Regions from separate parts of the Arsukibacterium sp. genome, predicted to be linked through region 1. Evidence: predicted binding sites of a transcription regulator. Region 1 holds the regulator's gene; each other region holds the start of a gene.
The links. The regulator FliA, encoded in region 1, starts transcription of late flagellar genes. The targets are predictions, from matches to a motif close to GCTAAAGTTNNNNNNNNNNCNGCCGATA.

Region 1 (3,282 bases):
TGCCGGTTCGTAAAATATCAAACACATTTTCTGCACCGTGGCAGGCATCAACCAGTTCGGCTAATGATAAAAAGCCTGCGCCACCTTTAACGGTGTGAAAACCACGGAAAATAGCATTTAGCAGGTTGGCATCATCAGGATTGTTTTCCAGTTCTACCAGTTGCTCTTGTAACAACTCGAGTATCTCACCGGCTTCGACCAGAAAGTCCTGTAAAATGTCCTCATCCATATCAAAGCTCATGCGCGGCTACCTCTGTTAAAAACCTAAACTGGACAGTAAATCGTCTACATCATCCTGACCTGATACAACATCGTCCCGTTCAGCAGCATCAATTATAGGGCCTTCAGCCTCATGCGCAGCTTTAGTCTTGGCTTTCGCTGGCCGGGCTTTTACTTCCTGCGTCAGATTCGACTGACCAAAAGCAGTGAGTAAGCCAATCAGGCTTTCTTCCACTTCGCGCACTAATTCAATGACCCGGCGCAAAATTTGCCCAGTTAAATCCTGATAATCTTGCGCCATCAATACATCCGTCAACAACGCATTGAGCGTTGCAGAATCAAGGCTGGCTTGCTGCAAAAAGCCATCCATACCATGACAGAGCTGTTTAAAATCTGGCAGGCTTAATTGCCGCTGCATTAGTCGTTGCCACTCAGGCTGCAACTTTTGCAATTGCTGCGTCAGCTGATCAGCAATAGGGAGACAGGATTCGACCGCATCCATAGTGCGATTAGCCGCCTGCTCTGTCATATCAATGACATGATTCAGACGTTTTTTGGCATCAGGAATGTCTTCTTCCAAAAGATTATTTAACGCGGGGTCAACCTGAAAATTCTTCAGTGAATCGTGCAATTGCCGGGTCAGTTTGCCTACTTCAGCAAACAGCTCAGAAGAACCAGGAACAATCAGTTGTTGCACCAGTTGGTTCGCAATATCCTGCTCACCCATTTCCAGCAACTGCACCAACTCTTTTGCCTGGTCCAGTGTTATCACAGGGGCCGTAATGTCAGACATGGTTAACTCCTTTGTCAGTTACGGCTTAACCTATACGTTCAAACACTTTTGCTAACTTCTCTTGCAAGGTGGCGGCAGTGAAAGGTTTAACAATATAGCCATTTACACCGGCTTGTGCAGCTGCGATGATCTGCTCTTTTTTCGCTTCAGCTGTAACCATCAAAACTGGGATATGCTTTAGCTTGGCATCAGCACGAATGGCCCTGAGCAAATCGATTCCCTGCATACCCGGCATGTTCCAGTCGGTCACGACAAAATCAAAATCGCCATTTTGCAACATAGGTAAGGCGGTACTGCCATCGTCGGCTTCTGAGACATTGGTAAAGCCCAGATCGCGTAACAGGTTCTTAATGATGCGTCTCATAGTAGAAAAGTCATCTACCACCAGAATTTTCATGTTTTTATCCAAAATCCCCTCCGACGAGATAAAAATACGGTTATCTCAAACCCTGTTATAACCAAGCCTGCATCCGGGCTTTTACCCGCACCAGTGCCTGACTATGTATCTGACTGACCCGGGACTCGCTAACATCCAGCACTGCCCCAATTTCTTTTAAATTTAGTTCTTCATTATAATATAGAGATAATACTAACGCTTCACGTTCTGGCAGGCTACTAATGGTTTTCGCCAACGCGCTATTAAAGGCATCGCTGGCCTGATTATCATAGAGTTCATCCGACTCGCGATCCACTATAGTACTTATCACATCTTCAGATACACCTAAATCATCAATGCCAATAATTCGACCGGAACTGACATCGTTAAGCATATGATGGTACTCATCGATGGATATATCAAGTTTTTCAGCAACTTCAATGTCTTTTACATCTCGGCCAAGTAGGGCTTCAAGTTCAGCAATAGTGTCCGCAATCAAGCGGGCATTGCGATGAACCGAACGTGGTGTCCAGTCGCCACGGCGCATTTCATCAAGCATAGCACCACGAATTCGGATACCGGCAAAGGTTTCAAAACTGGCGCCCTTGCTACCATCAAAGTTTTTTGCTGCCTCCATCAGGCCAATCATACCTGATTGAATCAAATCATCTACCTGCACACTTGCCGGCAGCCTTGCCATCAAATGATAGGCAATGCGTTTTACTAAAGGAGCGTGGCGTTCAACCAGCTGTTGCATCTGGTCGATGGCACCATATGCAGCCAGTTTACTGTTCACAGTACCCCCTGATCAACTCGGCTTTGTACCAACTGCTCCAGAAAAAATTCCAGATGCCCTGATGCACTGACCGGTAAAGGCCATTTTATGGCTTTAAGGGCTAAGCCTTTGAGCGCCATACTGGCCGGTGTTTTCGGATAAGCTTCAATAAAGGCTTTCTGTTTTCGGGCCGCTTTGCGAACATTCTCATCATGCGGCACCGTAGCCACTAACTCCAGGCTGACATCTAAAAATCTATCTGTTACCCGGGTAAGTTTAGCAAAGAGTTCCTGACCTTCATTTAACGAACGTACCATGTTGGCCACGATTTTAAATTTTTCCACACCATGATCGCGACTGAGTATTTTCATCAACGCATAAGCATCGGTGATAGAAGATGGTTCATCACACACCACTACCACTACATCTTGCGAGGCACGGGAAAAACTCAGCACCATATCAGATATACCCGCAGCGGTATCCACCAGCAGGATATCGAGGGGAGTGGTTAATTCACTGAACGCACGTATCAGGCCAGCATGCTCTGCCGGCGCTAATTCAGTCATATTTTGTGAGCCAGAGGTTGCTGGAATAATTTTAATACCGAAGGGACCATCAATAAGAATGTCGTCAAGGCTAGCTTCGCCTGATAACACATGGGATAAATTTTTATCGACTCTAAGCCCCAGCATCACATCACAGTTTGCCAGGCCTAAATCTGCGTCCAGTACCATCACCCGTTTGCCCAGTTGGGCTAACGCCATAGCCAGATTTAATGTGACATTGGTTTTACCCACGCCACCCTTTCCACCTGTGATTGAAATTACTTTTACCATCTGCTTGTTCATCGTTCTCAGGCCATGGGCTTGATCATCATTCTGGTCAATTCTATGCATAGGCTGCTTCTACTCCGGACTCCTGATCAGTATACCACTGATGTCCGTTACTGCTTTGGGATAAGCGCAAAGTTTCTGCCTGTTGTACCAGTTCAGCGGCATTAGCAATAGCGATATCTTCCGGTACCCGCTGGCCGTTGGTCAGATAACTGACAGCTAAGGCGTTTTGGATAGCGACATTGATCGCTTCTCCCAAGCTTAAGCATTCATCAAGTTTAGTGAA
Region 2 (3,282 bases), on a different contig from region 1:
CGCTCAGGGTGTCATATTCGCTTTCTTCACGATAAGGAAAAGGGTGTAAGCCATCTTTTTGGCGAATAGTGTGCATCTTGTCACGGCGGCCGGTGAGGATTTTGTGCGGGTAGGCCTGATGGCCAACATCCCAGATCAGCCGATCGTAAGGGGTGTTGTAGACATAATGCAGCGCTACGGTCAGCTCAACCGTGCCCAGGCCTGATGCAAAATGCCCGCTGCTCTGGCTCACCGTTTTAAGCAGGAACTGCCGTAATTCATCACATAATTGCGGTAATTGTTCCTGGGGTAATTGACGTAACTGTGCCGGCAGATTGGCTTGAGCCAGCAGTGGATAGTCCTTAATGTCAAACGCCATAATGATGCCTATGTTAAAACTTACGTGCGATTATAAAATGCGCAAATTCTGCTAATTCTGTCGTGTTGTATGGTAAAAGCTTTAATGCTGCTAATGCTTGCTGATATAAATCAACAGCGCGTTGTCGGGCGCCTTCCAACCCAAGTAAAGCCGGGTAAGTGGCTTTATTAGCTTTTTGATCGGAGCCTTGTGGTTTACCAAGTGTTTGCGTATCACTTTCGATGTCTAAAATATCATCCTGTACCTGAAACGCCAGTCCAAGACATCTGGCAAAGTCACACAAATCGACCAACACTATTTCATTACGTACCGGACTGCAATAATAGGCCAGTTGTACTGCACACTCAATTAGGGCGCCAGTTTTAAGCTGATGCATTTGCTCAAGTATAGCCAGGGTGGTAGCTTTATTGGTTTGAGCCAGATCTATCGCCTGGCCGCCGCACATACCTGCGGCCCCTGCTGCCCTTGCCAGTAACTGCACCATGCGGACAACGCTCTGACTATCGGTCTGCTGATACGGATGCTGGCTCAAACTTTCGAAGGCTAATGCTTGCAAAGCATCTCCAGCCAATATGGCCGTAGCCTCGTCAAAGGCTATATGGCAAGTCGGTTGACCGCGGCGCAAATCGTCATTATCCATGGCCGGTAAGTCATCATGAATAAGTGAATAACTGTGTAAGGCTTCAATGGCCGTAGCGGGGCCATCTAAATCGGCTAAGCTTGCGCCCAGCATAGTACCACAGGCATAAACCAAAAACGGCCGTACTCTTTTCCCACCCAATAACAGACTGTACCGCATGGCTTGTGCCAGTTGAGGTTCTGCCACTGTTTGTTGGGATAACATTAAAGATAACTGCAGCTCAACCCGTTGCTGATAGCCGCTCAGACTGGCTAAAGACACCTTATTCTCCGGCAGGCTCAAAAGGTTGCAAAATACTTTGTTGTTGATGTTGTAGCAAAATCTGTACTTTTTGCTCAGCGTCCTGCAGCTGCTGCTGGCTTTGTTTAACCAGGCTGATGCCCCGTTCAAACTGGCTAAGGGAGGCATCCAGGGATAACTCTCCTTGTTCCAGCTGCTGCACTATCTGCTCCAGTTCAGACATCGCCTGTTCAAACTGGCTGAGGTCGGCTTTCTTTTTACTCATGCTATTCCCCAAAAAATTGTGCGCAACCTTATCCTAGCAGGCTATTATGGTCAATGCTAAAGCTGAAGTGAACGGCTATATTAGCAAAATTGTTCGATTTAGTGCTTAATGATTGCTAACTTAGGTCGATAACCTATAAACGGCTAAGATAAAATAATAATGCACAGCTGTGGCAGTGGATCAGTAAAGGAGTAACAGAGTGGATTTAGCAACGCTAATTGGCATGTTAGGGGCTATCGGTTTTATCGTCATGGCCATGTTTATAGGCAGTGCCGGTGATCCAGGGATGTTTGCCGATACGGTATCTTTACTGATTGTGGTAGGGGGATCTATTTTTGTAGTGGTCTCTAAATTTACCTTGGGACAGTTTTTGGGAGCAGGTAAGGTCGCCGTTAAAGCTTTTATGTTTAAAATTGAACAGCCTGAAGAGTTAATCGAAAAAGCAGTGCAGTTAGGTGATGCCGCACGTAAAGGCGGTTTTTTGGCGTTAGAAGAAGCGGAAATTCCCAATAACTTTATGCAAAAAGGCGTCAACATGCTGGTTGATGGTCATGATGCTGATGTGGTGCGAGCGACCTTATTAAAAGATATTAGCCTGACCGAAAAGCGTCATGAACAGGGTATCGCCATTTTTAGAAGTTTGGGCGACGTCGCCCCGGCCATGGGTATGATAGGTACGCTCATCGGTTTGGTGGCGATGTTATCTAACATGGATGACCCCAAGGCCATAGGCCCGGCGATGGCGGTGGCTTTGCTGACCACTTTATATGGTGCTTTTATTGCCAACGTGATTGCCATACCGCTGGCTGACAAGCTGGCCATTCGTAATCAGCAGGAAAAGTTGAATAATCAGTTAATTCTTGATGCCATCCTCGGTATTCAGGATGGTCAGAACCCGAAAGTCATTGAAGGTATTTTGCGTAATTATCTGGCGCAGAATAAGCGTGAGGTCGCAGGAGAAGCGGCATGAGCGATCGGACCGAAGAAGAAGAGTGTAAATGCCCGCCCCCAGGGCTACCACAATACATGGGTACCTTTGCCGATCTGATGGCGCTGCTAATGTGCTTTTTTGTATTGTTACTGGCGTTTTCCGAAATGGATGTGCTGAAATTTAAGCAGATTGCCGGCTCTATGAAGTTTGCCTTTGGTGTGCAAAATAAGATTGAAGTGGAAGATATTCCCAAAGGTACCAGTGTTATTGCCTTGGAATTCCGCCCTGGCCGGCCCGATCCGACGCCGATTGAAACCCTGCAACAGCAGACCATGGAAATTACTCAGCAAGTTATTGAATTTCAGGCTGGTGATGAAGACTCAGCCGGTGGTCGTCAGGAGCAACGTGAAGATCAAACCGGCGGACAGACTTCATTAACCGATGACGAGCAATCGGAAGCCGAAGCCGCAGCAGAAGCGGCAGCAGAAGAGATGCAAGAGCAGGTTAATGAGATGGTAAAAAAACTGGCTGAGCAACTGGAAAAAGAAATCATCGATGGCGCTATTGAGTTGGAGTCGTTGGGCCAGCAAATTATTATTCGTATTCGTGAAAACGGCTCTTTCCCATCGGGCTCGTCGTTTTTACAACCCAGGTTCAAACCGGTTATTGTGCAAATCGGCACCTTGCTAAATGACGTACCAGGAGAAATCACTGTTAGTGGCCACACTGACGATATACAGATTTCGGATGAACTCCATCATAATAACTGGGATTTATCAGCTAAGCGGGCCGTGTCAGTGGCAACAGAAATGCTCAGAGCCCCGGCTTTTGATCGGCGCCGACTCCAG
Region 3 (3,282 bases), on a different contig from region 1:
TCAAACCTTCAGAAAAACACTTGTGCTTTTTGTATAAAAATAGCAAGCGAATCACCAAATCGAGGCGCCAAGTTATAGCTTTGGAAGAAACATGCGATGCCTGTTCATAGTACTTTATCGCAGCAGCGGATTGACCTGCCAACTCTAGCTCTACGCCAAGCTTATAGTGAAGGTAACAATCATCGGGATCATGCTGTAAAGCGAGCTGCAAGAGTTGAAGGTTACGTTGTTTTTTAGCCTGCTGTTGAGCAGGTTCGTAACCATCATGCCCCAGCTGTATCTGTAGCGGCTTGACTGGCAATACATGTTCGGGTTGCTCATGGATTATACCTTTGTAACGCACCCCTTTTGGCAAGACTCTGCTAATAATACTGTGACCATGCTGTTTACAATCTGCAATGACATAGCTACTGACAATTTCAACAGAACCGACAAAATCAGGTTTTTGCTGGCGTAATTGCTGCAACGACTCTTTGCCGCGACTAAGCCACTCATCAGCATCTAAAATAATATTCCAGTCTGCATTTGAAAAAGCCAGTGCCGCATTTCTTGCTGCAGCAAAATCATTGCGCCAACGGAAGTGCTCAACCCTGGCACCACATGCACGTGCAAGTGCAACGGTGTTGTCTGTTGAACCTGTATCCAATACCAGCATTGAATCAACAAAAGGGGATATACTGTCCAGGCAACGCTGAATCGATCTTGCCTCGTTTTTAACAATCATCACTAAAGCAAGACTGAAAGTTAACATGACGATTCCTTTAAACGCTGGTTAACGCAGAACTCAAGTAAAGTAAAGCCACCATAAGGTGGCTTTTAATAAAGCGAGTCACTCCGCTGAAGCAAATCCGGCAAGACCATCTGATACTGCAATATCAGAAAGCTTCAGCTACTTGATTTACTGCAGTAAACTCAGTGCAGCCTGTGGACGCTGATTAGCCTGAGCTAATACAGTGGTACCCGTTTGTTGCAAGATTTGCGCCCGGGTTAATTCTGCCGTTTCTTTGGCAAAATCGGTATCACGGATCCGGGCGCGAGCACCAGACACGTTCTCAGAAATATTTGATAAATTTCGTACTGTCGCCTGGAAGCGGTTTTGTACAGCACCTAAGTCAGCACGTTTGCCATCTACGGCTTTAATCGCTAAATCTATAGTAGCCATTGCAGCAGAGGCACCTGTGGCTGTTCCAACAGCATCTGAAAGATCAAAGCCATCTAAACTCAAGCCAGTGGCTGTCCACCCTGCACCAGCCGCTGCGCTAACGTTAACAGAAATAAAGTCATTTGCTGTAGCCTGAGCACCAACCAACACTTTAGCTGAAAAGCCGCCTGTTAGCAGTTTTTGACCACCAAACTCTGTGGTTTCTGCAATCCGGGTAATTTCAGTGCGCAAAGCATTAAATTCTTTTTGTAACGCTTCTTTATCATCGGTATTTGAAATACCGTTTTGAGATTGAATGGCCAGGGTGCGCATCCGTTGCAAAGCATTGGTCATCTCATCAAAAGCACCTTCTGCGACCTGGGCTAGTGAAATGCCGTCATTTGCATTACGGGTTGCTTGATCCAAGCCATTGATTTGACTGGTTAAACGGTTAGATATTTGTAAGCCAGCGGCATCATCAGCAGCACTGTTGATGCGAAAACCAGATGACAAACGCTTGAAGGCGGTATCTAAAGCGCCACCTGAGTTGATCAATTGACGCTGAGCATTTAAAGATGAAGCATTGGTGTTTACGAATATAGACATGGTATTTTCCTCGCTTTTTAACTGGTAGTGGCAATTTTTACTTCGTATTGCCTGTTTCTTGCCGTGTTAAATAGTTATCGGAGGAAATTTGGAAAACTTGAGAATTTTTTTTTGCTTTTTTTAGTTTTTAAACCTTTGATTTATAATTTAAAAATAAATTAAAGTTGCAATTAAAGCTGCCGATAATAGCATCTTCAGTATTATTAACGAATCTGGCTAAATCGGCACAATAAAACGACTTAACGGATAAAATCAAATAAGGTTGTTGTCGCAATTTTACTGAATGTCGACGACACCGCCTGCAAGGCAATTTCCTGGCGTTTAATTTCTGTCATGGCCGCTGCAAAGTCCACTTCAGATAAATCAGCCTTATACTCCTTATTATTGATAATTAAATCTTCATTACCACCAAAGACGCTTTCCAGCACATTCAAGCGCCCACCAATATTGGCGAGGGTTCCATCCAATTTAGCAGCACTGCCCTCTGTTTGCGCCAGCACATCTCGAATAGCAGCTGTCAGTTGTTCACTAGTAAGATCCGTAGATTCCAATACAGAAATGAAATCTTGCATAGTATTCAGAATATTTTTTTTCTCAGGTGGAGGTAAAGTAAAGTCAACTTGCCCGGGAACAGCAGCAGCACCTCTGATTTGGATAGATAATCCATTAAAATTAATATTCTGACCATCCACAAAAGTCCCTGTCACAGCAGGCGACAAGGCAACACCATTTTGCAGGATTTGATAATTACTGGCTCCATCAATAACGATGTTATAGGTGTTATTAGCTGGCGTAGTGCTGTCAAAATTATTTTGATAAAATCCGTTAAACTGATTTTGCTCGGTAACATCAATTTTAACACTATCCGGACTGCCACTGATGACTACTGGCGGCGTGGTTTTAAAGCGTGCAAAAACATCATCAAAAACCGCTTTACCACTATCATTGCCTGGCAAACTAATAGAAGGGGATATCTGTAAAGCCCTAAAACCATCATCACCACGAAATTCATATTGACCCGTACTTTGTTCAAAAACATAGGCTGGTGTTTTATCTTGGAAACCGGCAAAAATATAACTGCCATCAGCACTTTTAGTATTCATCAGATCAAACAACTCTGTCTGGATATTTTTCAGTTCAAAGGCAATTGCTACCCGCTCACGTTCCGTATAGGTACCATTTCCTGAGGCGATAGCGAGCGTGCTGACCCTGTCAAAAGAGCTCCGCATATTGGTCAATACCGTCTCTTCAAGCGCAAGATTATTTTGCAACAACACACTATTCTTCTGAAACTGCTCGATTTGCGCCAGGTTTTGATCCAGACCCAACACCTTAGCGGCACCGGCCGGATCATCTGCCGGAGATAAAATGCGGGTTTGTTTAGTGAGTTGGTTTTCGGCCCGTGACATTTTTTTCTGCGTATCCAAAATGCCATTCAGACTTTGGTTAAATTGCATATTAAAGGATAAGCGCATGGGGTTACCTCACTGCCTGTAACAGGGTGTCGAAAATGGTTTGCGAGGTGGATAAAATCC

Region 2: the regulator FliA is predicted to act here: its motif matches at 1,607-1,634, upstream of pomA (flagellar motor protein PomA).
Region 3: the regulator FliA is predicted to act here: its motif matches at 1,823-1,850, upstream of V7D78_RS13650 (flagellin N-terminal helical domain-containing protein).

What each region holds. Positions count from the first base shown of each region.
Region 1 covers NZ_DAINOE010000028.1:22,101-25,382, reverse strand. The annotation lists partial or broken gene V7D78_RS07520 (chemotaxis protein CheA) at 1-241, opposite strand, end outside; gene V7D78_RS07515 (protein phosphatase CheZ) at 257-1,012, opposite strand; gene cheY (chemotaxis response regulator CheY) at 1,038-1,409, opposite strand; gene V7D78_RS07505 (RNA polymerase sigma factor FliA) at 1,465-2,145, opposite strand; gene V7D78_RS07500 (MinD/ParA family protein) at 2,181-3,059, opposite strand; gene flhF (flagellar biosynthesis protein FlhF) at 3,052-3,282, opposite strand, start outside.
Region 2 covers NZ_DAINOE010000027.1:26,057-29,338, reverse strand. The annotation lists gene dxs (1-deoxy-D-xylulose-5-phosphate synthase) at 1-358, opposite strand, end outside; gene ispA ((2E,6E)-farnesyl diphosphate synthase) at 372-1,259, opposite strand; gene xseB (exodeoxyribonuclease VII small subunit) at 1,261-1,503, opposite strand; gene pomA (flagellar motor protein PomA) at 1,703-2,473, shown strand; gene V7D78_RS07310 (flagellar motor protein MotB) at 2,470-3,282, shown strand, end outside.
Region 3 covers NZ_DAINOE010000080.1:3,306-6,587, reverse strand. The annotation lists gene V7D78_RS13655 (glycosyltransferase) at 1-751, opposite strand, end outside; gene V7D78_RS13650 (flagellin N-terminal helical domain-containing protein) at 899-1,747, opposite strand; gene flgL (flagellar hook-associated protein FlgL) at 1,987-3,222, opposite strand; gene flgK (flagellar hook-associated protein FlgK) at 3,227-3,282, opposite strand, start outside.